Regions from separate parts of the Arthrobacter sp. JB02-1C genome, predicted to be linked through region 3. Evidence: riboswitches for the same ligand, from Rfam matches in the RefSeq annotation. Region 3 holds a riboswitch; each other region holds the start of a gene.

Region 1 (9,566 bases), 1.3 Mb from region 3:
GGAGCAACTGCCCGAACTGGTTGAAGTACTGCACCAGCAGCGGCTGGTCGTAGCCGTATTGCGCCTTCATGGCATCAATCGTTGCCTGGTCGGCCGCCGCGTCCGCCGACAGGAAAATCGTGACCGGATCGCTGGGCAGCAGCTGCACTGCCAGGAAGACGAGGGTGTACGCCAGCCAGATGACAAGGAGCGCCTGCCCGAGGCGCCGCGCGAAGTAGAGGCCCATGGCGGTCTATTTGCTGGTCTTCCAGGCACCCTGGAAGATCGGTGCGGTGCCCGAGGTGAATTCGACATGCGACTTGGCATTGGCACCATAGACCTGGACTTCGTCCCAGAGAACGAGGGCCAGCGATTGGTCGACAACCAGCGCGCGCTGTTCTTCGGCAACGGCCTGCTTGTGCGTGGCAGCGCTGGTAGCGGCGCGTTCCGTGGCGAAGAGCTTATTGAGCTGGGAGTCCGCATTCAGTGTCTGCGTGTTGGTTGCGGGGCCGAAGACCGGCCCCAGGCCGCCGTACGCGAACTGCCGGGTTCCGAAGAATTCCACGTTGGGGTCCTTCATGGCGGTCGCCAGGAAGGCGTTGTCCGCCGCGCGGTTGACCAGCTTCACGCCGATCTTGCGCCACTGCTGCTCGATGAGTTCGAAAGCGGGCTTGATAACAACCGAGTTGTTTGATGACGTGACCGTGACCTCAAGCTTCTGGCCGTCCTTGGCGCGGGTGCCGTCGGCGCCAACTGCCCAGCCGGCCTCCTCCAGCAGGCTCTTGGACTTCTCCGGGTTGTAGGCCAGGTCGGAGGAGAGATCAACGAAGTCAGGCGCTTCGCGGTTCAAAACGGAGCCAGCGAGTTCGTAGCTGTCGGAGAGCACCGTGTCCTTGAGTGTCTGCCGATCGATTCCAAGCTGCAGTGCCTGGCGGACCTTCACGTCGGCGAGCTTGCCGCTGCCGACGCGCACGGCGGCCATGTTTACCGTCAGGTCGATGCCTTTGGCCGGCAGGACCTGGTTGCCGCTCCCGGCGAGGGAGGTTTCATCGGCGGGCTGCAGGCCACGGACCAGGTCAACCTGGCCGGTCTGCACGGCCCCGGCACGGTGTGCCACTTCCGGCAGGTACTTCACGACGACTTTGTCCAGGTAGGCGGCTCCCGGGTTGGCGGCGCCTTCCGGGGCCCAGGCGTAGTCGGAGCGCTTTGCCAGGACGATTTCCTCATCGGCCTTCTCCGACTCGAAGGTGAAGGGACCCGATCCCGAGATCTTCGCGATGGCCGACTGGCCGGCGTTATCGAGCGTGAGGGTTTTCGGCGAAACGAGTCCGGCGGTGACGGAGGAAGTGGCGCGCAGGAAGTTGGCATCGGGGGAGGACAGCGTTACTTCCACCTGGTCCTCGCCGATGACCCGTGAGGACTGGTACGTGGAGAAGTCCACGTTGGGCTGGATCTTGGCGCTCTCGATGCCTTTCCCCAGCGCCTCGAAGTTGGCCTGGACCGCTTTGGCGTCCAGCGGCGTTCCGTCGCTGAAGCTCACTCCCGGGCGGATCGTGAAGGTGAACTTGGTCTGGTCCTCGCTCGCGGTGAACTTGCTGGCGATCCAGGGGACCAGCGCCCCCTTCTTGGCATCGAAATAGGTCAGCCGGTCCAGCACGCTGTTCAGGACGTTGGCCTTTTCGTAGAAGCGCGCCGCCTGGGTCTGGAAGTTGTTGATGGGCGTGACTTCGGCGAACACGAACGTTCCGCCCTGCACCGGCGTTCCATCCTGGGTTTGCGGTGCCGGGGCACCGGCTGTGTTGGCGCCGCAGGCGCTCAGGGCCAGGGCCGCGGCGCCCATCAGCGTGAGCAAACGCAGCGGGCGGCGTTTTGCTTTCGCGTTCGCAGCGGCGGTGCGTGATTCGTTGGTATCCATCGTGGATCCTCTCGGTCATGACCAAGGAACTCCAGAATCACGGGTCCAGCCGGCCGCCGCAGGGCGCCGGTTTGGAACGCGGGATCTTGGCAATCTCCATCGGTCCTGGCATTAGCACCGTGCCCGAAAGGGTGGTTGCTACGGCGTCATCGAGCCAGGTCTCTCAGCCGATCTGGATGGTTGTTTATTCGCCCAGGGGGGCTTTTTTCGTTCCCGCAACCCTTGTGGGTCGAGGTAACCCCTACTTTGCCGCAGAATCTTCGATTGACCAATCATTACGACACGTTCTGCAATAAACGCTCCTAGCGCGCCACATAACCGCCCACCCGGCGTCATGAACTTGGCCGGGCGGCGAGGCGCTGGACAGTGTCGTTGCGAGCGCACGGACGAAAACGGACGGCCACCCCGTTGCCGGGGTGGCCGTCCGTTTCAGCGCGCTGTTGGTCTTAGTGCTGCGCTTCTGCGGCAGCTTTCTCGGCAGCCTTCTCCGCGTCCTTCTCGGCGCGCAGAGCCTCCGTCTCGTGCTGTTCCTCGGCTTTTTCCTGGTGGATGACTGCTGCGAAAAGCTTCTCCATCTCCTTGGCCACCCCGGCCGCTGAGGCCGGGTTCTGACCGGTCACCAGCCGGTCGTCAACCACGACCTTTTCCTCAAAGACACCGGCGGAGACGTGGGTGGCGCCCTGTTCCTCAAGCCGGTCTGCCAAAAAGAACGGAATGACCTTGTCCTTCCCTGCGGCAACCTCCTCGTCGTTGGTGAAGGCAGCCACCTTCCGGCCCTCGACGAGGCGAAACCCGTTGGCCAGTTCCACGTTCAGCAGGCCGGCCGGGCCGTGGCAGACCGCGCCCACCAGGCCACCGGCGTTGTAGACGCTGGCAACGAGGTTCTGCAAGCCTTCGCTATCCGGGAAGTCCCACATGGTGCCGTGGCCTCCCACGAGGAAGACGGCGTCGTACTGGTCGGGATCCACGACGTCGACGCGGGCGGTGTTGTAGAGGCCGGCCCGCGTGGCCTCGTCCTCCGTGAAGGCGACCTGGATGGGATCTTCTTTGTCCACCTCGTCGCGCGGTGGTTGGCCACCCTGGATGGATGAGAAGTCGACGAAATGCCCGGCATCCTTGAAGACTTTCCAGGGATGTGCAGCCTCGGCCACGTTGTAGCCGGTCTTCTCGCCCGTATCGCCGATCTCGGAAACGCTAGTCAGTACCATGAGGATTTTCTTCATGAAGTGCTCCTTCCGTCTAACGCCCACCCTACGCCCAGCCCGATTCAGACCGCGTCCTGTTCCGCTACATCCGGGCGAGCCGGGCCCGGACCGCCATGAAGATGCCGTAGCAGATCAGGCCGGCGCCAACGGCGGCGAGCATGTACACGCCCAGCGGCTGCTCCCGCAAGGCCCGCAGGCCGCCGTCGAGCCCCGTGGACTGCGACGGGTCCGCCTTCAGTGTGGCGATGATGACCAGCAGCCCGGTCAGCAGCAGGGCTATGCCCTTGGCGGCGTAACCGGCGATCCCGGTGGCCGTTACGGCGGTGCGCGCCTGATCGTTGGAGGGCATCCGGATGTACTTGACGAAAGACTTCCGGAAGCCGCGGATCGCGTAGACGATCCCGGTCACGGCGACGGCCGCGCCGACGAGGATGAGCAGGAAGGTGCCTCCCGGCGCCCTCATCAGGTGCAGGGTGAGGTCGCTTGTGGACCGGCGCTGGTCCGATTGTGCGCCGACCGCGACGGACGCGAGCGTCAGCCCGAAGCCGGTGTAGACCAGGGCCTGCAACGCGGCCCTGAGCTTCTTCCCGACCTTCTTCTTCGTGGGCAGGTGCTCAAAATCGAAGATGGCGTCGCTGGTTTGCCAGATGGCCAGGGCCACGCAGGCCGCGCAGGCGGTCCAGAGCAGCACGGGGGCAGCGGGCTGCGCGGCCAGTTCGGCCACGGCGCCGCTGAAATCCGCACGCCCCTGCCCGCCCATGGCGAGCCGGATGGCAACGAGCCCGATCAGGAAGTGCAGCAGTCCCGAGACCGCGAACCCGGCGCGGGCCGCGATTTCCAGGGGCTTGGAATTGGTGACGTCTTCCGCGACGTCCGCCGCGTCCTTCAATTCTTTTTTGATGGCCGTTCCTTGCGTTCTGTGGTTCGTGCGACGGCGGAATTCCCGCCGGGGCTGCATTATTCCGTAATCGTGCCACGAGATTCCGCGGTGCGGCAGGAAGCCCCCCGCACCACGCGGACGTCCGGGGTGCCCTCCCTGGCGGACCGTCAGCGGCGCCGGTAGCAGAGGTCGAAGATCAGCCGGCCGGCCTCATGCGCCTTGTTCTCGAAGCTCGTCAGGATCCGCCCCTCAAACCTGGGCGCCCAGCCCCCGGCCGCGTCCACGCCCTCGTTGGGCCCGGTGTGTTCGGTGCTGACCGGTGCCCGGCCCTCTTTGACCGGGGCGCCGCCCACTACGGATTCCACCCCCGACTCCCACACCTGCGTCAGCGGGCTGTCGGCACCGCTGCGCTCGCCTGCGTGCAGGTTTTCGAAGTCGGCCGAACCGGCCAGGACTTCGCGCACGTGCACGGCGTAGTTGGACCAGTCGGTGGCGATCCGCCACAGGCCGCCGGGCTTCAGGGCGCGGGCAGCGAGGTCTGCAAAGGCCGGCTGGATCAGGCGCCGTTTATGGTGCCGCGACTTGTGCCACGGGTCGGGGAAGAACACCCAGAGTTCGGTCACGGAACCGGCCGGCAGCATGGTTGCCAGCACCTCCGGGGCGTTGGCCTCCACCACCCGGACGTTGCCCAGGCCGCGGCTGTTGATCTTGATCAGGGTGTTGGCCAGGCCGGGGGTGTAGACCTCCACGGCCAGGAAGTCAGTGTCCGGATTCTGCTCGGCCGCGTGGCAGACCGCGTCGCCGAGGCCGGAGCCGATTTCGACAATCAGGGGTGCCGTCCGGCCGAACTCGGCCTCGGCGTCGAACACGTAGTCCGGGTCCACGGAGGTGTTGGCGACGTGCCGGGGGACATCGACGGCCCACCGTCCGGCGTGCTCTTCCCACGCCGCCTGCCGCCTGCCCTGCAGCCGGGTGCCGCGCCGCACGAAGCTGACCGGCCGGCCGCCGTAGGTCCCGAAGGACGCCTGGGTGCCGGGCGTGACAGCGCGGGAAGGCTGCGGCTGCTGCGGGGATTCTGGTGCTTCGCTCATCACCTCCAGAATAGTGGAGTTCCGAAGTTCCGGTCCCGGCCGGGAAGGCGCAGCCGGGCTCCCGGGCCCGCGGCGGCCTGCCACAATGGGTCCGTGACCACACCCAACAGAGCGCCACGGCCGGACCGCGCCGCCACCGCCACCGCACCGGACCCGCTGGTGGACGCCGAGGTCGACGCCGTGCCGCCCGCCGGTCCGACGCTGCCTGGCAGCCGCCGCGCCCTGGCCTTCCTGGCCGTATGCCTGGTGCTGATCGGACTGAACCTGCGCACCGTCTTTTCCAGCTTCGGCGCGGTGCTTCCGGAAGTCACCGCCGACGCCGGCCTGCCGGGCTGGGCCGTTGTTGCGCTGACGACGGCGCCGGTGACCCTGCTGGGTGTGTTCGCGCCGCTCGCGCCGGGCCTGGCCCGCCGGTTCGGGGCCGAGCGGGTCCTGCTCGGAGCCATGGCCGTGCTGACCGCGGGGCTGCTGCTGCGTCCCCTCGAGCTGCCGGGCCCGGGCCACCTGCCGGCGCTGCTGGCCGGCACCGCCGCCTGCGGGGCCGCGATTGCCGTCTGCAACGTGCTGCTCCCCGGCCTGGTCAAGCGCGACTTCCCGCATCGGGTGGGGCTCATGGGCGGCCTGTACACCATGTCGATCTGTGCCTCCGGCGCCCTAGGTGCCGGGTTCACCTACCCGCTGTTCCGCGCGACCGGGCACTGGACCTCGGCGCTGTGGTTCTGGGCGCTGCCGGCCGGCGTCGTGCTGCTGTTGTTCCTGCCGCTGGCGGTGCGGCAACGGCACGGACGGCAGCACGGGACGCCGGACGGGGTCAGCGTCTGGCGCTCGCCGATAGCCTGGCAGGTCACCGGCTTCATGGTGCTCCAGGCGATGATGTCGTTCAGCGTTTTCTCGTGGCTGGCACCGATCCTGCGGGAGCGCGGGGTCGACGGCGCCACGGCCGGGCTGATGGTGTCCGCGTCGATCGTGCTGCAGATGCTCGGCTCGCTGTTTGCCCCCGCGCTCGCCGCGCGGTTCCGGGACCAGCGGGCCATCAATACAGTGGTGGCGCTGATGACCGGCGGCGGCTTCGTCCTGAGCATCCTCGGGCCGCTGGACTTCATCTGGGTGTGGACCGGGCTGCTGGGCCTCGGCCAGGGCAGCCTGACGGCGGCGGCGCTCACCCTGATCATGCTGCGCACCCGCGACGCGCACGCCGCCGCGCACCTGTCCGGCATGATGCAGGGCGTGGGCTACGGCGTCGGCTCGGTCGGGACCCTGCTGGTGGGTCAGCTGCACCAGGCCACCGGGTCCTTTGCTGCGGCCGGCGTGTTGTTCCTGATCGTCGGGACGCTGGCCGCAGCTTTCGGCTACAAGGCAGGGCGGAACCGGTTTGTCGGAGGCTAATGCCGCCCCGGAAGGCATCTTCCACCGCCGCTATCTCCTGGTGACCGTGGGCGCGCTCGCCCTGGTTTTCCTGGCCGCCTTCGAATCACTCGCGGTGACCACCATCATGCCCGTGGTCAGCCGCGAACTGGACGGGGCAAGTCTCTATGCGCTGGCCTTCGCCGGACCGCTGGCCGCCGGCGTGATCGGCATGGTCGCTGCCGGAAACTGGTCCGACCGGGGCGGGCCGGTGGCGCCGTTGTACGCCTCGGTCGCCTTGTTTGTCCTGGGCCTGCTGATCGCCGGAACCGCCGCGAGCATGCCCGCCCTAGTGGCTGGCCGGCTGGTCCAGGGCCTGGGCGGCGGGGCCATGACGGTGGCGCTCTACGTGGTGATCGCCCGGGTCTACCCGCCGGTGCTGCATCCCCAAATCTTCGCGGCGTTCTCGGCCGCCTGGGTGATTCCTTCGCTGGTGGGGCCCTTCGCGGCGGGCCTGGTGGCGCAGCTGGCGAGCTGGCACTGGGTGTTCTTGGGCGTGGTGGGCCTGGTGGTTCCCGCGCTGCTGATGATCGTTCCGGCGCTGGGCCGGCTCCGTTCCCCCGGCGCGCGAAGTGCCGGGCCGGGGGAACCCGAAGACACCGCGCCGCGGACGGAGACAGCCGTCGGGAGCGGGCGTGGGAGCGGGGCCAAGACCGGGCCCGGGGCCGGCGCACGCCGGCCCCAGGGCTACGGCAGGCTGGCGTGGGCGGCGCTGGCGGCCCTCGCGGTGCTCGGCCTGAACCTCTCGGACCGGGTTCCGGGCATTGGCGGCATCGTGGCCGTCGCGGCGGTCGCCGTCGCGCTGTTCGCCGTCCGGCCGCTGGTGCCGCCCGGGACGCTGACCGCGCGCCGGGGCCTGCCCAGCGTGATCCTTACCCGGGGCCTGGCCTCTGCCGCCTTCTTCGGCGCCGAGGTGTATCTGCCCTACCTGCTGGTGGACCGTTACGTCTTTTCACCCACCTTTGCGGGCCTCGCCCTCACCGGCGGTGCCGTCGCCTGGGCTGCCGGCTCCGCTGTCCAGGGCCGGCTCGGAGAGCGCCTGGAGCACCGCAGCGCGGTCCGCGCCGGAGCGGCGATGGTGCTGGCCGCCATCGTCCTGGTCCTCGCCACCACCGTGCTGAACTGGTCCGCCGCCGTCGCGATCGCCGCGTGGGTAGTTGCCGGCGCGGGCATGGGCCTGATGTATGCCCGCCTGAGCGTGCTGACCCTGGCGCTGTCGGACCGGACGAACCAGGGCTTCAACAGTTCGGCCATGTCCATCTCCGATTCGCTCGGCGGGGCCCTGTCGTTGGCCGGTACCGGTCTTGTCTTCGCGGCCGTCGCGACGGTGGCCGGCTCCGGCGCGGCCCCTTTTGCCGGCGTCTTCGCCATGACCGCCCTGGTTGGCGTCGCTGCGGCGTTGGTCGCGCCGCGGGTAACGGGCAGGCGTCCGTCCCGCGGGCTGTAGCGGCCGTTGCGGCCGGCTGAAACGAGAGGGCCGCCGCAGATGATAGACTTGGGGAACTTGATGTGCAGTGATGCCCAACGACTTCGTTTAGCCGGCTACCGGCGATCCAGACGAGCTTGGCGGGCTTTATTCATGTGAGAGGCACATCCTGCGTCGATGAACGCGTTCTATTTGGTCCCGACGGCCTGCGTAAGCTTGCAGGCCGCCCGGTTGACCACCTGACTTTTCTTCGGCGAACCCCTGGTCCAACCGGCGCCGGGGGCCGATATCCGCTTGGATACCGCCTGAAAGACCTTTTGAAAAACATGACTACTTTTGCTGCCCTCGGCACGCCCAAGGCTCTCGCCGACACCCTCACCGCCCAGGGGATCCTCGAACCGTTCCCCATCCAGGTCAAGACCCTGCCGGACACCCTGGCCGGACGCGACGTCCTGGGCCGCGGCCGCACCGGCTCCGGCAAAACCATCGCTTTCGCCATCCCGCTTGTAGCACGACTCGCTGAGCGGGAAGCCAAGCACTTCCGCAAGCCCGGCCGCCCGATGGGCCTGGTCCTGGCTCCGACGCGCGAACTGGCCACCCAGCTCAACGCGACCATCGAGCCGATGGCCAAGGCCATGGGCCTGACCACCACCGTGATTTACGGCGGCATCTCCCAGGCCCGGCAGGAGAAGGCCCTGCGCGCCGGCGTCGACATCGTCATCGCCTGCCCCGGCCGCCTGGAAGACCTGATCCGCCAGCGCATCGTGACCCTCGAAGCCGTCGAGATCACCGTCCTGGACGAGGCCGACCACATGGCCGACCTCGGCTTCCTCCCGGTGGTCAAGAAGCTCATGGACATGACCCCCAGCCAGGGCCAGCGCCTGCTGTTCTCCGCCACCCTGGACAACGGCGTGGACAAAATCGTCCAGCGCTACCTGTCCAACCCGCTGACCCACGCGGTGGACGACCCGCAGGCCTCGGTGACCACCATGGAACACCACGTCCTCGTCGTCAACGACCAGACCGTCAAGAAGCAGCTGATCGTCGAGCTCGCCTCCGGCGCCGGCCGCCGGGTGCTGTTCATGCGGACCAAGCACCACGCCCGGAAGCTTGCCAAGACCCTCACCGACGCCGGCATCCCCGCCGTCGACCTGCACGGCAACCTCTCGCAGAACGCCCGTGACCGCAACCTTGCCGAGTTCTCCTCCGGCGAGGTCCGCGTCCTGGTCGCCACCGACGTCGCCGCCCGCGGTGTCCACGTCGACGACGTCGAGCTGGTCATCCACGTGGATCCGCCCACCGAGCACAAGGCATACCTGCACCGCTCCGGCCGCACAGCGCGCGCCGGTTCGGACGGCACTGTGGTGACGCTGACCCTGCCGGAGCAGCAGTCGGACGTGAAGAAGCTGATGAAGGCTGCCGGGGTCGAGGTCAGCTTCGAGCGCGTCACCGCCAACTCCCCGCTGGTGGCCAAGCTGGTCGGCGAGATGGCCGAAAAGATCGATCCGCGCACCCGCGCCGCGCTGCTGGCCGCCAAGGCCACGCAGCAGGGCGGCGGCACCTCCACCGGTGCCAACGCCGAGCGCAAGCGCGCCCGCCGCCAGGCTGCCCCCACCGCGGGCGGCCGGGGTGGCCGGGGCGGGCGCGGACGGGTGTCCGCCGAGGC
Region 2 (9,566 bases), 560 kb from region 3:
GACGTCCTGGACCCGGATGCCGAGGCGGGCCACCTTGTCCATGTAGGCCGGGCCGATGCCGCGGCCTGTGGTGCCGATCGCGCGGCTGCCGAGGAAGCGTTCGGTCACCTTGTCCAGCACCTGGTGGTAAGGCGCCACGAGGTGGGCGTTGGCGGAGACGCGCAGCTTCGAGGTGTCCGCGCCGCGGGCCTCGAGGCCGTCGATCTCCTGGAACAGGGCCTCGAGGTTCACCACGCAGCCGTTGCCGATCACCGGGACCGCATTCGGGCTCAGGATGCCGGCCGGAAGGAGCTTCAGCTCATACTTCTCACCGCCCACGACGACGGTGTGCCCGGCGTTGTTGCCGCCGTTCGGCTTGACCACATAGTCGACTCGGCCGCCGAGCAGGTCGGTGGCTTTACCTTTGCCTTCGTCGCCCCACTGGGCTCCGACGATCACGATTGCTGGCATGGGATCCTCCCCCATTCGTTCGGGCCGGACTGCTGTGATCCACCGGTCAGTTCCACCGGGCGGTCACCGCAGCTCAACACCGTTCATGAGAATGCCCCGACTCTGCCGCTGTGCGCGGTACCACTACGATCTGTACCATCAACGCCAGAGTCCGGGGCTCTTACCACCCAAGTTTAGCCTGCGGACCTGCGCTGGTGTTCAATTAGGGTTTTGAGACCACTGTCCGGACCGCAGCTGAGAGAAAATTCCATGGATTCGCCCCACGACAAGGACCAGTTCCGGTCCCGCCTGAACCTCCGGGGCGGAAAGGACCGGCTCCTGCTCGTCGTGGCGCTGGGGATCCTCAGCGCCGTCAGCCCGATGGCGACAGATATGTACCTCGCCTCCATGCCGGGGATGGCGGCATTCTTCCGGACACCGACCTCCGCGGTGCAGCTGACCCTGACCACGTACATGGTGGGGATGGCGGTAGGCCAGTTCCTGCTCGGGCCCATTTCGGACGTGCTCGGACGGCACCGGTTGATGGTGGCCGGCAATGCGCTCTTCCTGCTCAGTTCGGTGGCGATCGCGCTGGCACCCAGCATCGAACTGGTCCTGGCCCTGCGCGCACTCCAGGGTGTGGCCGGGGCCGCCGGCGTGGTGATCGCCCGGGCCGTCGTCTCGGACCTGGCCGCCGGCCGGGCTGCCGCGAAGCTGTATTCGATGATGGCAACCATCACCTCCCTGGCGCCGGTCGTCGCGCCCCTGCTCGGCGGGGTGATCGCTACCGTGGCCCCATGGCAGGCAGTCTTCTGGGTGTTGACCGGCTTCGGCGGGCTGATGCTGGCCTGCTCTGTGCTGGTGGTCCCGGAAACCCTGCCGCCGCACCGCCGACGCCGCGGCGGCCTCAAGGCCGTGGCTGAGGCGTCCCGATCCGTGCTGGGCACCCCCTCCTTCATGGCCTACGCGCTGGCGTTCGGTTTCAGCTTCGGCACCCTGTTCTCCTACATTTCGGCGTCTTCCTTTGTGGTGCAGAACGTGCTCGGCTTCTCCGCCCTGGGCTACTCGGTCATCTTCGCGGTCAATGCCTGCGGCATGATCATCGGCGCGCTGGTCAACACCAGGTTGGTGGACCGGGTGGAGCCTGCCGTGCTCCTGCGGACTGCCATCGTGGTGATGTGCGCGGTGAATCTCGCGGGGCTGCTGCTGGTCCTGGCGGGCGTCACCGGCTGGACCACGCTGCTGCACCTGTTCCTCACCCAGTCCTGTCTCGGCTTCATCATGGGCAACGCCACGGCGCTGGCGCAGGGCCGCGTTCCCGGCCGGGCCGGGGCGGGCTCCGCGGTCCTCGGGCTCGTCCAGTTCCTCCTCGGCGGCCTCGTTTCCCCGCTGACCGGCGTGGCCGGGCAGCACAGCGCCACCCCGATGGCGGTGTCCATGGCGGTGTGCTCGGTCCTGGCGGCGGCCGCCGTCATCACCGGGCGCCGGTTAACGCGCTGAGCATCGCCGCGACACAATCCGGCGGCTATTTGCCACTCGCCGGTCCCTGCAATTAACTGGGACTGACCATCCCGAGCGGCCGAGGGACCTGGACCGTTGACGCCGCAGCAACCGGCCGGTCATGGCCTGCCTCCGGCGGTGCGGTGACTCCACGGTGCTACTGCCAGGACCGATGGAAGGAAACCGCGCCATGCCCCAGAACACCGACCACATCCGCGTCACCCATGCCGGCTCGTTGCCGCGCACCCCGGAGCTGATCGCGGCGAACGAGGCCAAAGAAAAAGACGGCGTCACCCCCGAGTTCCTGGATCTGCTGGAGACGTCCGTGGTGGACGTGGTGCAGCGCCAGAAGGACCTGGGGATCGACATTGCGAACGACGGCGAATACGGCCACGCCATGTCCAGCCAGGTGGACTACGGCGCCTGGTGGAACTACTCCTTCTCCCGGCTCGGCGGCCTGGAACCGACCGAGGTGGACCGCTGGTCCGACTCCCAGGTGCATCGTTCCTCACCCGGGCACATCGTCCTGACCTCCTTTCCGGACCGCCGCGACCGGCAGAAGTTCGGCGACGCCTACAACGACCCCACCTCCGGGATCCTTTCCCACCGCAGGAGTGTCACCCAGCCCAAGATCGCCGGGCCGCTGACCTACACCGGCCAGGACCTGGTGGCCTCTGACATTGCCAACCTCAAAGCCGGCCTGGCCGCGGCGGGCCTCGCCGAAGGGTTCATCGCGTCCCTCTCTCCCGCTTCCTGCGCCCGGGTGGCCAACGAGTACTACAAAAACGATGAGGAACTGCTCTACGCCTGCGCCGACGCCATGCGCGAGGAATACCAGGCCATCATCGCCGCCGGACTGACCGTCCAGCTCGATGACCCGTCGCTGGCCGAGAGCTGGGACCAAATCAACCCGGAGCCGAGCCTGGCCGACTACCTGAAGTTCATCCAACTCCGCGTGGAGGCGACCAACTGGGCCCTGCGCGACCTGCCGCAGGACCAGATCCGGCTGCATGTCTGCTGGGGTTCCTGGCACGGACCGCACACCACGGACATCCCGTTCGCGGACATCCTCGGCTCCGTACTGCAGATCAACGCCGGGGCCTACTCCTTCGAGGCGGCCAACGTCCGGCACGAACACGAATGGCGGGTCTGGCAGGACACCAAGCTTCCCGAGGGCAAGTCGATCATTCCGGGCGTGGTCTCCCACGCCACCAATGTCGTGGAGCACCCTGACCTGGTCGCGGACCGGATTGTCCGTTTCGCCGAACTGGTGGGCCGGGAAAACGTGATCGCTTCCACGGACTGCGGGCTCGGCGGCCGGGTCCACCCGCAGATCGCCGTCGCCAAGCTTGAGGCGCTGGGCGAAGGGGCACGCCGGGCCACCAGGCGGCTCTGGTAACCGGCGCGGGCACCGGCGCGGGCACCGGCGCGAAGATATCCCCGGGGTTCGCCGGACGCAGGGCTTGATAGACTGGTAACGGCCGACCACGCATCGGTCCACACCACATTTTCAACCACACCGGCCGTAGCGCGCCTTCTTTTGGCGTGCCCGCGAGCGATGCGGCAGCTTGACCAAACCCGCAGGAGACCCAGCAATACATGACAGCCCTGGCCACAGAAAATTTCCACGAACAGCTCCTCAGCCGCCGTTACGAAGCCAGTGTGGCGCCGGTAAACGAGTTGTGCGATACCCTGCAGGCGGCCAAAGCTGGCACCACAGTCCCCTACGTGGATCCCGGGCACGACATTGATGAATGCCGGATTATCAGCCTGCACTCGAACATCGGCACCGCCGACCCGTCCGGCTTCATCACCCCCGGCGACGACGAAGCGGTCACCCGGATGCTCGGCATCCAGTGGAAACTGGGCCTCCGCCCCGAGTTTGTCATGCCCTGGAACGTCCACCCGTGGCACGTGCCCGGGGAGCCCAACGGCAAGTTCACGCCGGACCAGATCTCGGCCGGCCTCAAGCCGTTGCTCAAGTTCCTGGCCCTGGTCCCGCGCGCCTCGGTGATCGTGGCGCACGGAACCGAAGCCAACCGGCTGGCGAACCTGCTGCTCAAGACCGAGGTGCCGATGATCTGGCGCCGCGGCCTGAAGACCTACAAGGTCCGCTCGCTCAGCGGCCGCGCGTTCGCCGGCACCCCGGCGCGGCAGGAACAGTACCTGGAAGAAATGCGCGTCGTCTACGCGGACGCGATGGCCCGCACGGGACTCGCCAAAGCCAGCTAGCGGCGGCGTAACCCAACGACGGCGGCCGGCTACCTTCTGCAGAAGGTGACCGGCCGCCGTCGACGTTTCGAGCTGTCGTTGCGTAAACCAGGGGCGGTCAGCGGCCTGCTTCGATGGCCCCCTTGGCCGTGGGATCCGAGTCCTTGAGGAACTTTTCGATCCGTTCCGGTTCCTCCGCCTCACCGATCGCCGCGGAGGCACGGCCCAGCGAGTACAGCGCGCGCAGGAAGCCGCGGTTGGGCTCGTGTTCCCAGGGGATCGGGCCGGCGCCGCGCCACCCGTTGCGGCGCAGCGAATCCAGGCCGCGGTGGTATCCCACCCGTGAGTAGGCGTAGGAGTCGATGGTGCGGCCCTCGGCCCACGCTTCCTCGGCCAGCACGGCCCAGAGCAGCGAGGACGTCGGGTGCTTCTCCACCAGGTCCAGCGCCTCCTGGCCGGCGTCCAGGCCGGCCTGGACCTCGGTTTCGGCGGGCAGCAGCGTGGGCTCGGGGCCCATCAGGTTCTTGCGGAACTCATCCGACACGGCTAGAAGGTCTTTCCGGTCGAGCCCAGCTGCTGCGCCGCCTCGACCACGCGGGCGGCCAGGCCGGCCTCGGCGGAGGCGCCCCAGACGCGCGGGTCGTACAGCTTCTTGCTGCCCACCTCGCCGTCGACCTTCAGGACACCGTCGTAGTTGCGGAACATGTGGTCCGCTACCGCGCGGGTGTAGGCGTACTGGGTGTCGGTGTCGATGTTCATCTTGATCACGCCGTAGGAGACGGCGTCGGCGATTTCTTTCTCGGAGGAACCGGAGCCGCCGTGGAAGACCAGGTCGAACGGGTTCGCCTTGCCGATTTTGGCGCCCACCTGCGCCTGGATGTCCTTGAGGATTTCCGGGCGCAACTTGACGCCGCCGGGCTTGTACACGCCGTGCACGTTGCCGAAGGTCAGGGCGGTGATGTAGCGGCCGTTCTCGCCCGTGCCGAGGGCGTCGATCGTGGCGAGGGCATCCTCGACGGTGGTGTACAGCTTCTCGTTGATGGCGTTCTCGACGCCGTCTTCCTCGCCGCCGACGGTGCCGATCTCGACTTCGAGGATCATCTTGGCGGCTGCGGTGCGCGCCAGCAGGTCACGGGCGATCTTGAGGTTCTCCTGCAGGGTCTCGGCCGAGCCGTCCCACATGTGCGAGTTGAAGAGCGGGTTGCGGCCCGCCTTGACCTCGGCCTCGGAGGCGGCCAGCAGCGGCAGGACGAAGCCGTCCAGCTTGTCCTTGGGGCAGTGGTCCGTGTGCAGGGCGATGTTCACGCCGTAGTTCTTCGCGACCTCGCGGGCAAAAGCGGCGAAGCCCAGGGAGCCTGCCACCATGTCCTTGGTAGAGGCACCGGACCAGTACGCGGCGCCGCCGGTGGACACCTGGACGATCCCGTCCGATTCGGCCTCGGCGAAGCCGCGCAGGGCAGCGTTCAGGGTCTGGGAGGAGGTGACATTGACGGCCGGAAACGCGAAGCCGCCCGTCTTTGCGCGGTCGATCATCTCGGAGTAGATCTCTGGGGTTGCAATGGGCATGCTGACTCCTAAAGTGAATTTCGTCTGCGGGCTGGGTTGACTCTGGAGTAAACCTCGTCGGCTACGCACCATCCTAGCCATTCCTCGGTTGGCCGCATCGTTTCCTTCACCTCCGCCCCTTCGCCGAGGTGGCACTTCGCGGCAGTGTTTCCGGAAAACACTGCCACGACGTGTCATCTCGGTCGCCAGCCCCGACCCTCCAGCGCTGCCCGGACTTTTCCGACGACGGCGGGACGGTTTCCGGCCAGGTCCAGGCGGGAGATTCTGAGTTCCCGCCAGCCGGCGCGCGCTGCGGTGTCGGCTCGTCGGATGTCCCTCAAGTACTGCTCCTCCCCGTTGTGGTGCGCCCCCTCATACTGCAGGGCGAGCCGCCACCGCGGGTACGCCGCGTCAGGCCAGAGGACTGGCCCCGCGCCGCCACCCCGTGCGACATCGCCCCACACCACGTGGTTGAGCACCGGCTCGGGCAACCCCGCGTTCAGCAGGGCCAGCCGCATCTGAGTTTCCGGCGCCGAATCGGCGCCCACCCGGGCAAGTTCGACGGCGGCCCTGGCTTTGCGGACACCGCGGGCACCCTGGTGCCGGGCAACCATCTCCCTCAGGTCCGCGATGCTGCAGAGTGCCCGGCGCGGAAAGGGATGCTCCGGCCCGTGTTCGCAGACCAGGGAATCGGCCACGGCCACAAGTTCATTCGCCTGCAGAATCCTGGCGAGATCTAGAAATGTCCGGGCCGGCGAGGTGAGCCGGACGCCGCCGAGCTCGACCACTTCATCCGGCAGGAGCGTCAGAAGATGCCCCACAACGTTGGCCCTGCGCGGCATGCTGGATCCCCGGCGGCGGGCAAGGTGGATACGCCAGTCTTCACCCTGCCAGGGCGGCAGCGGGGCTTGCCAGAGGCGGGCGGCCGAGCTGAGCGCGAGGATGGAGTCGTCGTCGAGCTCCGTGTAGGCGCGCAGGGCCGCGGGGCCGGCGGCGGCGGATGCCAGCGGCATCCGGATGCCGCGCGACACTGTGACTAGATCGCTGGCGCGAGTCCGGGTCCGAGTGACGCCGGCCTTGTCCGCCGCTCTCAGCGAGAAGGATCCGGTGGTGAGGTGTGGGGGAAGAGGCGCCCGACGCATGGGCTCATTCTTGCTGTTCCGCGCAGCTTCCGCCCGGGTTATCCACAGGGGCGGGGCAGTCGCCGCACCGAGATGGCACGTGGCGGCAGTGTTTTCCGAAAACACTGCCGCCACGTGCCATCTCGCGCGGACGGACTAGCAGACCGGAACCAGCACTTACGGCTAGACCCGCTGGTCGAAGACGTGCCGGCGGATCCAGGCGTGCATCGCGATCGCGGCGGCGGAGGCGGCGTTGATGGAGCGGGTGGAGCCGAACTGTTCGATCGAAAGGGTCGCTACGGCCGCCTCGTGGACCTCCGGGGTCAGGCCGGGCCCCTCCTGGCCAAACACCAGGACGCAGTCCCGGGGCAGTTCGAAGGTCTCCAGCGGCACGGAGTCCGGGAAGATGTCGATGCCGATGATCGCCAGGCCCTCCCCTTGCGCCCACGTGACGAAGTCATCCACGGTGGGGTGGTGGCGGACATGCTGGTAGCGGTCGGTGACCATGGCCCCGCGGCGGTTCCACCGGCGTCGACCGATGATGTGGACTTCCTTGGCCAGGAACGCGTTGGCGCTGCGCACGACGGTGCCGATATTCATGTCGTGCTGCCAGTTTTCGATCGCGATGTGGAAGTTGTGCCGCCGCGAATCGAGTTCCGCGACGATCGCCTCGTGCTTCCAGTAGCGGTACTTGTCGAGGACGTTGCGCCGGTCGCCGTCCGCGAGCAGGTCCGGGTCCCAGTGGTCGCCCTCCGGCCACGGCCCGGGCCACGGCCCAACGCCGACCTCCGCGCGTGCGTCCTCCGGGCCGTCTGCGTTCTCCGGCCCGGTTGTAACCCCGGCGGGAGTCTCGGGTCCGGGTGCTTCGGCGGGAGTCTCGGGGTCGGTCACGACTCAACATTAGACTGGGTTCGGAAGCGGGACACTATCGGCGGCACTAGCGGCGGAGGACACCATGGCGGAGCAATACCAGAACCACGGGGCGAACCAGGCAGACCCGGACGACGATCGACGGCCGTCGTCGATCTACCGCAGCGGCCAGGAGATCGAGTGCTGGCTCACGGACATGGACGGCGTGCTGGTCCACGAGAACCAGCCTGTCCCCGGCGCCGCGGACCTGATCCAGCGCTGGGTGGACACCTCCAAACGGTTCCTGGTCCTGACCAACAATTCGATCTTCACCCCGCGGGACCTGGCCGCCCGGCTTCGGGGGTCCGGGCTGGAAATCCCGGAGGAGAACATCTGGACGTCGGCCCTGGCCACCGCCCAATTCCTCAAGGACCAGGTGCACGGCTACGAATCCGGCAACCGCGCCTACACGATCGGCGAGGCCGGGCTGACGACGGCGTTGCACGAGGCAGGCTTCATCCTCACCGACCAGGACCCCGACTTCGTGGTGCTCGGCGAGACCAGGACCTACTCCTTCGAAGCGATCACCGCGGCCATCCGCCTGATTTTGGGCGGCGCCCGGTTCATCGCCACCAATCCGGACGCCACCGGCCCCTCCAAGGACGGCCCGACGCCGGCCACCGGTGCGATCGCGGCGCTGATCACCAAGGCGACGGGCCGGGAGCCGTACATTGTCGGCAAACCCAACCCGATGATGTTCCGCTCCGCAATGAACCGGATCGACGCGCACTCCGAGACGACCGCCATGATCGGGGACCGGATGGACACCGACATCATTGCCGGCATGGAAGCGGGCCTGCACACCGTGCTGGTGCTCAGCGGCATCACCCACCGGAACGACATCTCGTCCTACCCGTTCCGGCCAAACCAGGTGCTGAATTCGGTGGCCGATCTGTTGAACCAGGTCTAGTCGCTCCCGGGGCGGAGGGCTAGAACGCGGTCTTCTTCCCGCCGCCGGAGGGCAGCGGCAGGAAGTCGCTCTGGAGCGTTTCGATCAGCGGCCGGTAGACGAACGGGTTCCACTGCGGACTGGCGTGCGGCGGCCTGGCCCCGTCCGTGCGGAGCGAATCCGAGACCATGTTGTCCTTGAAGCGGAGCATCCAGGTGTCCCGGGCCGTCTCGTAGCTCACCGTTTGGTCCGCGGGGTTGCCGATGAACGCCATCTTCGCGGCTCCGAGCTTTCCGACGAACCGGTTCGGGTCGAAGTGGTAGATGTAGGCCGACTCGGTCTGGATCAGCACGCTGGACGGGGCGATCGGCGAGAGCTGTTCCCAGGTCTGGTCCAGGATCTGCCCCCAGGTGCGTTCGTGCTTGTTGAGCACCCGCTCGCCGAGTTCGTAGCCGCCGCGCAGCACGCTGGGGAACCGGAAGCCGCTTTCGTAGAGAAACACCACGCCTTCGAACCAGCTCTGGTCCAGGACGTCATACCGGCTGGCAGGGCTGGAGTCGAGCAGGATGAACGCGACGGGGACACCGTGCAGCTCAAGCAGCCGGGCGGCCACCTGCACGGCCACCATTCCGCCGAAGCTGTGGCCGTAGAAGTAGAGGGTGTCGAGCTGGTGTGCCCGGACATGTTCGATGACGGCAATGACGATCTTGTCGATGTCCAGGCCCACGTTGGAATACCCGACGGCGGCCAGCTGGCCGCGTTTGTTCAACGTTCCGCGCAACGAGTTCAGGATCCACTGTCCCTCTTCCCAGCTGGTCTTGTATCCCGGGAAGAGGATCCAGCTGGCGCGCGGGAAGTAGCGTTCGGCGACGTCGTCGGGGACTTCGAGGATCTTGTTAACCCGCCGTTCGGTCTGCACGCGCCGGGTCAGCAGCATGTCGGCGGCGAGGACGGACGCGGCA
Region 3 (9,566 bases):
CCAACGTTGCGCCTGACGGCAGCTACAAGATCAGCGGGCTGCCGGCAGGCGCTTATAAGATCCTGTTTGACGGCAGGAACTCTGGCGCCATGGAGCAATGGCACCTGAATGCCTCCTCGTATGACAAAGCCACGCCCGTAACCGTCGCTGCGGGCCAGGATCTCACCGGAATCAACGCCACCCTTGTCAGGGGCGCCACAATCAGCGGCAAGGTCACCGCCCCCGCAGGCGTGACTCTAGCCGCCGCCTACGTCAGCGCCTACTCGGCGAGCACGAGGAACCCGACGAACCAGTCCGCCAGCGTCAATCCAGACGGCAGTTACAGAATCACCGGCCTCGCGGCAGGATCATACAAGCTCCAATTCTCCGGCTGGAACACGGGCGCCCTCGAGCAGTGGCACAAGAATGCAGCTTCCTTTGACACCGCCACTCCCGTCACCGTAACGGCAGGACAAGACCTCACCGGCATTAACGCCGCCTTGGTCAAGGGCGCAACGATTAGCGGCAAGCTCACCGCCCCGGCAGGAGTCAATGTTGCCGGAGCATACGTAAACGTCTGGTCCGCGGCGTCAATGACCCCCGTGGCACAAGCCATCAGCGTGGCGCCGGACGGCAGCTACAAGGTCATCGGCCTCGCGGCTGGATCGTATCGACTCCAGTTCGCTGGCTTTGACACCGGCGCCGTGGAAATCTGGCACCAGAACGCGGACTCGCCGTACAAGGCCACCGCAGTCACCGTCACCGCCGGCCAGGACCTGACCGGAGTCAACGCCACCTTGATCAAGGGCGCGACGATCAGCGGCAAAGTGACAACTCCGGCTGGAGTCGATGCGTCGAGCATCAGGGTCGAAGCGACGCCGTCGGCCCCAACGGACCAGCCCCGCACTTACGCCGCCTGGGTGTCGGCGGGAAGCTACAGAATTATCGGCCTGCCCGCCGGATCCTACAAGCTGGCTTTCCGGGGAGGGTCCACCGGCGCCGTTGACCAGTGGTACAAGGGCGGCACATCCTTCGAGACGGCCACACCCATAACCGTTACGGCCGGCCAGGACCTGGCCGGCGTCGACGCCGCCGTCGTCAGGGGAGCGACCATCAGCGGAAAAGTTTCAGCCCCCATCGGCGTCGAGCTCAGAAAGACGATCATGCGCGGCGTCCCCGTCGCTGCGACGGAAGTCCGCGTTTACGCCGCAGGCTCGTCGACGACCCAAGTGGCCCGCGCCGACGTGAGCGCCGACGGAACCTACCAAGTGGTGGGGCTGCCCGCCGGGCCCTACAAGCTCTTCATCTCAGGTTGGAACACCGGGGCAGCCGACCAATGGTTCGACCGGGCCGCCACCTTCGACACGGCCCGAACCCTGGCCGTGACCGCGGGGCAGGTCCTGACCGGCATCAACCCCGCGTTGGTAGCCGGCTCCACCATCAGTGGCAAGCTCACCGGCAGCACGCCGGACTCCACTCCGGTCAGCGTGTTGAACGCCGCCGGTGCCGTCGTGAAGAGCGGCTACGCAGGCTTGGACGGAACCTACAGCATCACCGGTCTTGCCGCGGGCTCCTACAAAGTCGCCTTCAACCGGGCCAGTGGCTCATCGGTTGCCGAGGCCCAGTACTACAACAACAAGCCTGAATCCGCCGGGCTCGGCGCGGCTCAGACGCTGACTCTCGCGTCCAGTCAGACCGCGGCGAGCATCAACGCCACTCTGGCCCCAGGCGCAACGATCACCGGGGTGCTGAAAGACAAGGCAGGCAACCCGCTGCCCAACACCGGAGTGCAGGCGTACACCCGCGACGGCAGTCTTGTCACCCGAAGCGGGACCACGGACTCGAGCGGAAGGTTCGCAGTCGGAGGATTGAGCAGCGGCAAATATGTCGTCACTGCCCGGTCAGGCGCGGACGGAACACGGGTCTATTCAGGTAATGCCCCCACCGAGGCGGCTGCTACAGCGGTAGCGACCACGGTCGGCAAGACCACTGACCTCGGCACCCTCACCTTCGGTCCCACCGCGCCGGTGGCGTTGACGGTTGCTCCGGTTCCGACGGTGTCCGGGTTGACGGTGACCGGGGAGAAGCTGACGGCGGTTCCGGGGGTGTGGGGTCCGGCGCCGGTGGCCCTGGCGTATCAGTGGAAGCGGTCCGGGGTGAATATCCTGGGTGCGACGGCGAGCACGTATGTGTTGACGGCCGCTGATTTGGGCAAGGCGATCACGGTGACGGTGACCGGGTCCAAGGCGGGGTATGTGAGCGCGGCGAAGACCAGTGCCGCGACGAAGGCGGTGACGGCGCCGGTGGCGTTGACGGTTGCTCCGGTTCCGACGGTGTCCGGGTTGACGGTGACCGGGGAGAAGCTGACGGCGGTTCCGGGGGTGTGGGGTCCGGCGCCGGTGGCCCTGGCGTATCAGTGGAAGCGGTCCGGGGTGAATATCCTGGGTGCGACGGCGAGCACGTATGTGTTGACGGCCGCTGATTTGGGCAAGGCGATCACGGTGACGGTGACCGGGTCCAAGGCGGGGTATGTGAGCGCGGCGAAGACCAGTGCTGCGACGAAGGCGGTGACGGCGCCGGTGGCGTTGACGGTTGCTCCGGTTCCGACGGTGTCCGGGTTGACGGTGACCGGGGAGAAGCTGACGGCGGTTCCGGGGGTGTGGGGTCCGGCGCCGGTGGCGCTGGCGTATCAGTGGAAGCGGTCCGGGGTGAATATCCTGGGTGCGACGGCGAGCACGTATGTGTTGACGGCCGCTGATTTGGGCAAGGCGATCACGGTGACGGTGACCGGGTCCAAGGCGGGGTATGTGAGCGCGGCGAAGACCAGTGCTGCGACGAAGGCGGTGACGGCGCCGGTGGCGTTGACGGTTGCTCCGGTTCCGACGGTGTCCGGGTTGACGGTGACCGGGGAGAAGCTGACGGCGGTTCCGGGGGTGTGGGGTCCGGCGCCGGTGGCGCTGGCGTATCAGTGGAAGCGGTCCGGGGTGAATATCCTGGGTGCGACGGCGAGCACGTATGTGTTGACGGCCGCTGATTTGGGCAAGGCGATCACGGTGACGGTGACCGGGTCCAAGGCGGGGTATGTGAGCGGGGCGAAGACCAGTGCTGCGACGAAGGCAGTGACCGCCGGCTAAACTGTCCCGCGCCGCTGTAGGCGCCCCCGTCCACCGCGCCGCAAACTGAGCACCAAAGGAGACCCGTGTCCCTCCCCATCCGAGCGTTGGAGAGGGCGCGGGTCTTCGCGCCCCAACTGTGCGTTGGGCTGTTCGCCTCATCTGTCCTGGTCTTCCAGCCCGGCGGGCTGTTTCGGTTTACCTGGATCAAGGTCCTCTGGCTTCTCATTGCCCTTGGGGTGGGAGCCCTTGCGCACGGAGGAGGCAGGCTGCCGCGGAACGTCCGTTGGGCACTGTGGGCAGCGGCACTGGTGCTCGTCGCCGCCATCGCGTTCTCAGCTAACCCGATGGTCAGCCTCCTGGGACGCTGGCCCCGGTTCGAAGGGGCGCCGGTCATCGCGCTGTACTTCGCTGCCTTTGCTTTAGGCGCCAAGGTCTTTGGCGGTCCGGCCAGCGCCCGGCACTGGGCTGCCTTCCGGAGCGTCCTCGCTCCCGCTGCGGTGATAGTAAGCCTGGTGAGTGCGCTTGAGGCGGCTGGCTTCCGGCCACTGGGCGGCGCAGACGACCTGCGGCCCGGGGCGACCCTGGGCAACGCGACGGACCAAGGAATCATCGGGGTGTTGGCGGCCGCGGTTCTGGCCCTGCCCGCCCTGCGCGGCCCCAACTGGACGGCACGCATCGGCCTGGCAGCGGCGGTCCTGACAACCGTGATGTCCGGTTCCCGGGCCGCAATACTTGGCCTCGCCGCCGTCGTCGTGCTGCTCACCGCGACGGCGGTACGCCGTGCTCCACGCCGGACCCGCACCATCGTTGCCGGCGGGGCGGCGCTCCTCGTGCTGGCCGCCGCCGCCGTCGCGGTGCCAGCGGCTCGAGAACGCCTTTTCAATCCCGACACCATCAATGGCAGGTGGCTGCTGTGGGGTGAGAGTCTTCAACTCGTCGCCGACCATTTGTGGGCGGGCGTCGGCCCAAATGGATTTGTGGATGCGATCACGGGCTACCACACCCTCGAATGGGCAGTCCGGGTGGGCAATACCTTTCCCCCTGACTCGCCGCACTCATGGCTGCTGCAGGCCGCAACAGCGGGTGGATTGCCCCTGCTCGCAGCGGCAGTCCTGCTGACGGCACTGATCCTCCGCAGCGCGCGAGCGAACATCCTCAGCGCGGAACAACGAGTCGACCGAGACAATTTGACCGGTGCACTGGCAGCCGCGGCCGCCTACGGGCTGATACTTCTGACCGGATTCACCTCGCCGGCCACCACCCCCTTGGCAGCCGTTATCTGCGGAAGCCTGGTATCCACGCCTAAGGCGGCTGGGCAGAGCCTCCTGCCTGCCGCGAAGGACCGGTCCCTGTTCCACAAATGGCGCGCTTTCCCGGCCAAAGCGGTGGCATCGGTTGCGCTCTTCGCGCTCGGATTCAGCTTCGCAGCCCCGGCGACGCTCGCGGAATGGCCGATGGCGGCAGCAACTTCTGCCGTCGACGCGGGTGACCTGGCGACGGCGGAGTCCCAGTTCCAGCGCGCTTACGGCTTGCGGCCCTGGGACTCGGATACAGCACTCCTGGCGGCGCAGGCCTTTGCCGGTCCCGCGGCCGACGGCGACGTTAGAGCAGCGAAGCACGCGATGGACTGGGCCCGCATTGCCCTGGCCCGGACGCCGGAGTCGTCAGAAGCCGGGGTGGCCCTGGCCATCGGCTACATCAACAGCGGCAGCCTCCAACAGGGCAAAGACATTCTCGAGGGGGTTATTGCCCGTTCGCCCTCTGACTCCGGTCCGTACCTCCAGCGCGCTGTGGCCAACTTCGGCCTGGGCCAGGTCAAGGACAGCATCGCCGATCTGACGGCCGCAGCAGAACGGGACCCCCGGTCCGCGGAACCGTGGACTGTGCTAGCCCGGATCTACGACAGACTGGGCGAATCGCAGGCTGCGGGACAAGCGCGGGCCCGCGCGGAGGCCCTGCGGGCAGGCTAGTGCGGGCGTGGTAACCCGGCCCACAAAAGTCCTGTAGTGTTGTTCCTGTTGTTGTGTTTATGCAGTTCGTAGTTCAGGCAGTACGCGCGGTCGAAAGTCCGTGTTCTTCTGAAGCAGCGGTTTTGAGCACCCCACACCGGAGGACCCGAAAGTCGGGACTTTTCCTCTACCTTCACGAAGGACAAAAATAATGGCTACTGGTACCGTCAAATGGTTTAACGCTGAAAAGGGCTTCGGCTTCATTTCCCCCGATGACTCCTCGCAGGACGTCTTCGCGCACTACTCCGCGATCGCTTCCTCCGGCTTCCGCTCCCTCGAAGAGAACCAGAAGGTCTCCTTCGAAACCGAGCAGGGCCCCAAGGGTCCCCAGGCCGTCAACATCCAGTCCCTCTAATTCTTTAGAGACTCTGGACCGTTAGGTTTCGAGCAGGGCCCGTCTTCGGACGGGCCCTGCTTTTGTTTAACCTGCGTGTGCCACATCGCGGCGGCGGGCGGGAAGGGCTGTTCCGGCACCCGGGATAGCGGGATGATTAATACATCACCGCACGCGAGGTGCATGAACCATGGAAATATTCGCAATCCTCCTCGCCGCCGCCGGGCTGGCCGCCATTGCCGGCACCATTGTTGCCGACGCGCGCGACGGCCACGGCCACACCCCGGAGATTCTCTCCGTCGAACCGTGGAAGGCGGGCAACCTGCCGAGCGTCCCGTACGCCTCGGCGAGCCTGAACATCCGGAGCGCCCCGCGGCCGCGGTAGCCAGCCGCCGCCGCCCGGCCGGGAGGAGCCCGGCGCCCGGGCGCCGGGCCTACTTCGCAGTGTCCGCCTTGGGCCCGGCGCCGATGGCCCAGACCCGCGGGGGAGTGGTGCCGTTCACGGCGTAGTCACCCACGATGCGGGCCTTGAAGACCCACGGATTGTGGCTGGCGGCCGTGCGCGCGTTCCGCCAGTGCCGGTCCAGGTTCTTCTTGGTGCTGGTGCCGGAGGCCGCGAGGGCGTCGAAGATGTCCGAAGTGGCCCGGGTGGCAAGCTCGGTCAGGATGATCTGCGCCTGCGCGGTCTCCAGCTCGGCGGCGTCGTTGAGGCGCTCCTCCTCGTCCGGATCACCCAGGAATGCCCCGTCGTAGGCGCCCTGCAGCGCCCGGGCCGCGCGCTCCAGCGTGGCGTCGGCCGCGTAGGCCTTGGCCGAGACCTGGCCCACGACCTGCAGAATCTGCGGATCCGCCGCGAAGGAATCGGCGTTCCCGTGCGAGAAGATCCGGGTCCGGTTGCGGACCTCCGCGGCGATCTCCCGCTCGGCGGCCTTGATGCTTCCGGCCAGCACGGCCAGCAGCACTGCCTGGTAGAACGCCGTCTGGTACTTGAACCGCGTGTCGAAATCGATGACATTCCCGGCCTCGACCACCGCGTCCGTGAAGGTGCTGGTGCCCGAGCCGGTGGTCTGCTGCCCAAAACCGTCCCAGTCGTCCGAGTGCGCGACGCCCGGCTGGTGCGCGTTGACGACGGCGATCACCTTCACACCGTTGTCCGTGCGCTGCGCGAAGGTGTCGATCCAGTCGGCGAAGATGCTGCCGGTGGAGTAGTACTTCGTGCCGCTGATCCGGAACCCGCCGGTACTGCTCTCCGGGTCCGGACTGACCTTGGTGATCACGTCGCCGATTTTCACGGTTCCAACCTCGGTCCACGAGTTGCCCGCGATCTCGCCCTTGACGAACCGTTCCAGCCACACCGCGCGCTGCGCGCCGGTGGAGACCAGACGGTCTTCAACGAAGGCGAAGTGCCCGCGGAGGGCCTGCGGGATGTTGGAGTCAGCGGCCGCGAGCTCGCTGAGCAGCCGGAAGAGCTGCGGCAGGGAGGCGCCCAAACCGCCGTCGGACACCGGAACGCGGAGGGCGCCGAAGCCTGCCGCGGTGAGCTCCTTGATTTCCGCGAACGGCAGCGTGTGGTCCTGTTCCCGGGCGCTGGCGCCTTCGGCGATGCGGGCAAAGATGGGGCGGAACCGGCCGGCGAGGGTCTGGTAGTCGGCTTCGGGCACAGCGGTAATTACTGATGACATGGCATGGCCTTTCGTCTGTGGTGTGAGCTTGGAGTTGGTGGGGTGATGGTTACGCGGTGGCGGGTTCGACGGCGGCGGGTGCCGTTGCGGCATCCGCAGGAGTCCGCGCAGCGGCGGACCTGGCCAGCGCCAGGGCCCCGGCGAACGCAGCGGCGACGACGACGGCGGCCAGCACCGCCGCGGACCAGCCGGCCGGCCACGCGCCGGAGAGTCCCAGCAGGGCCGGCGTCGTCGTCGTGAGCTGTCCGGTCAGCAGGGCCGCCCAGCCGGTGAACGCCGAGAGCGAGGACCGTCCGCCGGCCAGGACCAGGAAGAACAGGAACCAGAGGACCGCCCAGCTGAGCCACAGCACGGCCAGGAACGGGTCTGCCGCGACGTTGGTCGCGGCGTAGAAGACGGCGAGCACGGCCACCAGGGCGCAGAACCAGCCGATGCCGGCCGAGCCCAGGCCGAGCACGGCGTTCAGTCCGACGTAGAGGTACGTGAGGCCGAAGAGCACGATGCCGGCGGCTCCGAGCAGCAAGGCGCCGTTACCGCCGGCCGCGACCGCGAGGAGCACGGCCAGCACGAGCTGGAACAGGCCGATGAGGATGTTGAACGCGCCGCTGTCACGGGCCGGGATGCGGCCCAAGAGGGCCAGGCCGTTGATCAGGAGGGCAGCGCCGGAAAGGATCAGGCAGATATATGACATGGAAAATTCCGTCCACGAGGACGCCCCGCCGACAGCGGGACTCGATGCTTGCCGCGGCGCTTATGCGCACGGCCGGATCTTCACCTGGGGCACCCCGCCACGAAGAGGGTTGCCGTCCAACAAGCCAGGGCTTAATGCTGGAACTCTTGATCTGTACCTAGGACACTAGGGGCCGCGGAAGGCCCCCGACAAGTAAGTTGCGTCACATGAAGCGCCCGACGATTGAAGCTACTGTCGGACCATGACGTCGGATGATTCAGTGCGGGAGGCAAAGGCAAAACTGCGCGCCGAGGTCCGGCGCGGCCGCCGGACCCGGGTGGCGGCGGAGCAGGGGCGGGCGGAACAGGGGCCGGCGGCGGCTGGCCTGACGGAGCAGCTGGTTGCCCTGGTTCGGCAGCGCGCCCCGGCCTTGGTGGGCTGCTATCTCTCGGGCGGCGATGAGCCCAACACCCGGCCGTTCCTGGCGTGGGCCGCCGCGAACGGCGTGGACGTTCTGGTTCCGCTGAGCAGGCCGGACGGGTTGCTGGACTGGGTGGCTGCGACCGGGGGACGCGAGCAGCCTGGGCTGTTCGGCATCTCGGAGATGGTCGGCGAGGTGGTGCCCGCCAGCGTGGTCCAGCGCATCGAGCTGCTGCTTGTTCCTGCCGCGGCGGTGGACCGTGCGGGAATGCGGATGGGATGGGGCCGCGGGTACTTTGACCGGGCCCTGGCATCCCTGGCGAAGCCTCCTGCGGTGTTCGCCGTCATTTATGATGAGGAGTTCCTGGATGTGGTGCCGCGGGAGAGCCACGACCGGCCGGTCGACGGGGTGGTCACGCCCGGCGGCACCACAGTATTTTGACCGGCAACGGCGCGCCCCCGGTCAGAGGGCGTCGGTGGGGGCTGCCCGGTGGTCGATGTCGGCCGTCAGCTTGTCGATCCGGTCCAGGGCGGCGTTGAGGTGCGTCACCGTCGCCCACAGGTCCGGGTGGTCGTGGCGGACCTGTTCGAGGCTGGCGCCGGCCGAGTTCAGCGCTGACAGGTCGTAGCTGACGTTGGTGCGCGCTCCGGTGAGGGCTGCCCTGAGGGCTCCAAAAGCGACAACCACATCGGCGATCAGCGCAGGGTTGCCGTGCGCTGCCAGCCATTCCAGGTCCGCGATGGCATCGATGGCCCGCTCGCCGAGCAGGGCAGAGGATTTTGCGGCCTCGACGGAGGCTTTGTGGATGGCGTCCTCGCGTTCGGGCCCGGGGTCCAGGCGGAAGGCGGCCCCGAAGGCTTTGGAGGCGGCGGAGTCGTCGTCGGCCAGGCGGAGCGCGGCTTCCCGCAGTGAACGGGCCCGGGTGTGAACATCCTCGAGTTCAGCGCGTTGCTGCTCATCGGCGTCGGTGTATCCGGCCACCATCGACGTCAGGGACCCGGCGATGGCAAGCATCACCGCGGACCCGGCACCACCACCGGGGGAGCCCACGGATTCCGCCAACGCGAGCGTCCACTGTTCAACCGTCGAACGCCGGGTTGTCACTGCTTCCGAATCAGCCATGAAACCAAGTCTGCCCCGACGCCGCGGGTGCCGTCACCCGCCGGCTGGCGTTTGCTGCAGTCCGAGCGCCGCTCCTTACTGCGCTGCTCCTTACGGCGCCGCTCCTTACGGCGTCGGCATGCCGCCGTTGACGTTCAGCGTCTCGCCCACCACGTAGCTGGACTCCGGCGAGGCGAGGAACACGTACGCCGGCGCCAGCTCGGCCGGCTGGCCGGCGCGGCCCAGCGGGGTCT

The links. A riboswitch is a leader RNA that binds a small molecule or an ion and turns the genes downstream of it on or off. The one in region 3 is predicted to bind S-adenosylmethionine.
Region 1: another riboswitch for S-adenosylmethionine. It lies ahead of AC3ANP_RS03670 (ABC transporter substrate-binding protein); the one in region 3 lies ahead of AC3ANP_RS09810 (AmiS/UreI family transporter).
Region 2: another riboswitch for S-adenosylmethionine. It lies ahead of AC3ANP_RS07005 (cobalamin-independent methionine synthase II family protein); the one in region 3 lies ahead of AC3ANP_RS09810 (AmiS/UreI family transporter).

What each region holds. Positions count from the first base shown of each region.
Region 1 covers NZ_CM173235.1:759,276-768,841, reverse strand. Annotated here, with positions in the region: gene AC3ANP_RS03675 (ABC transporter permease) at 1-226, opposite strand, end outside; gene AC3ANP_RS03670 (ABC transporter substrate-binding protein) at 233-1,894, opposite strand; SAM riboswitch class I at 1,988-2,077, opposite strand; gene AC3ANP_RS03665 (type 1 glutamine amidotransferase domain-containing protein) at 2,341-3,117, opposite strand; gene AC3ANP_RS03660 (DUF1206 domain-containing protein) at 3,182-3,988, opposite strand; gene trmB (tRNA (guanosine(46)-N7)-methyltransferase TrmB) at 4,147-5,070, opposite strand; gene AC3ANP_RS03650 (MFS transporter) at 5,227-6,456, shown strand; gene AC3ANP_RS03645 (MFS transporter) at 6,563-7,921, shown strand; gene AC3ANP_RS03640 (DEAD/DEAH box helicase) at 8,227-9,566, shown strand, end outside.
Region 2 covers NZ_CM173235.1:1,477,547-1,487,112, reverse strand. Annotated here, with positions in the region: gene AC3ANP_RS07015 (adenylosuccinate synthase) at 1-450, opposite strand, end outside; gene AC3ANP_RS07010 (multidrug effflux MFS transporter) at 700-1,929, shown strand; SAM riboswitch class I at 1,993-2,108, shown strand; gene AC3ANP_RS07005 (cobalamin-independent methionine synthase II family protein) at 2,120-3,328, shown strand; gene AC3ANP_RS07000 (uracil-DNA glycosylase family protein) at 3,529-4,161, shown strand; gene AC3ANP_RS06995 (DUF3151 domain-containing protein) at 4,259-4,684, opposite strand; gene fbaA (class II fructose-bisphosphate aldolase) at 4,687-5,706, opposite strand; gene AC3ANP_RS06985 (hypothetical protein) at 5,880-6,827, opposite strand; gene AC3ANP_RS06980 (TrmH family RNA methyltransferase) at 6,990-7,697, opposite strand; gene AC3ANP_RS06975 (HAD-IIA family hydrolase) at 7,762-8,625, shown strand; gene AC3ANP_RS06970 (thioesterase domain-containing protein) at 8,645-9,566, opposite strand, start outside.
Region 3 covers NZ_CM173235.1:2,039,380-2,048,945, forward strand. Annotated here, with positions in the region: gene AC3ANP_RS09785 (carboxypeptidase regulatory-like domain-containing protein) at 1-3,113, shown strand, start outside; gene AC3ANP_RS09790 (O-antigen ligase family protein) at 3,179-5,065, shown strand; gene AC3ANP_RS09795 (cold-shock protein) at 5,256-5,459, shown strand; gene AC3ANP_RS09800 (hypothetical protein) at 5,629-5,823, shown strand; gene AC3ANP_RS09805 (acyl-CoA dehydrogenase family protein) at 5,873-7,120, opposite strand; gene AC3ANP_RS09810 (AmiS/UreI family transporter) at 7,170-7,811, opposite strand; SAM riboswitch class IV at 7,851-7,963, opposite strand; gene AC3ANP_RS09815 (5-formyltetrahydrofolate cyclo-ligase) at 8,053-8,652, shown strand; gene AC3ANP_RS09820 (cyclodeaminase/cyclohydrolase family protein) at 8,674-9,333, opposite strand; gene AC3ANP_RS09825 (glucose 1-dehydrogenase) at 9,439-9,566, opposite strand, start outside.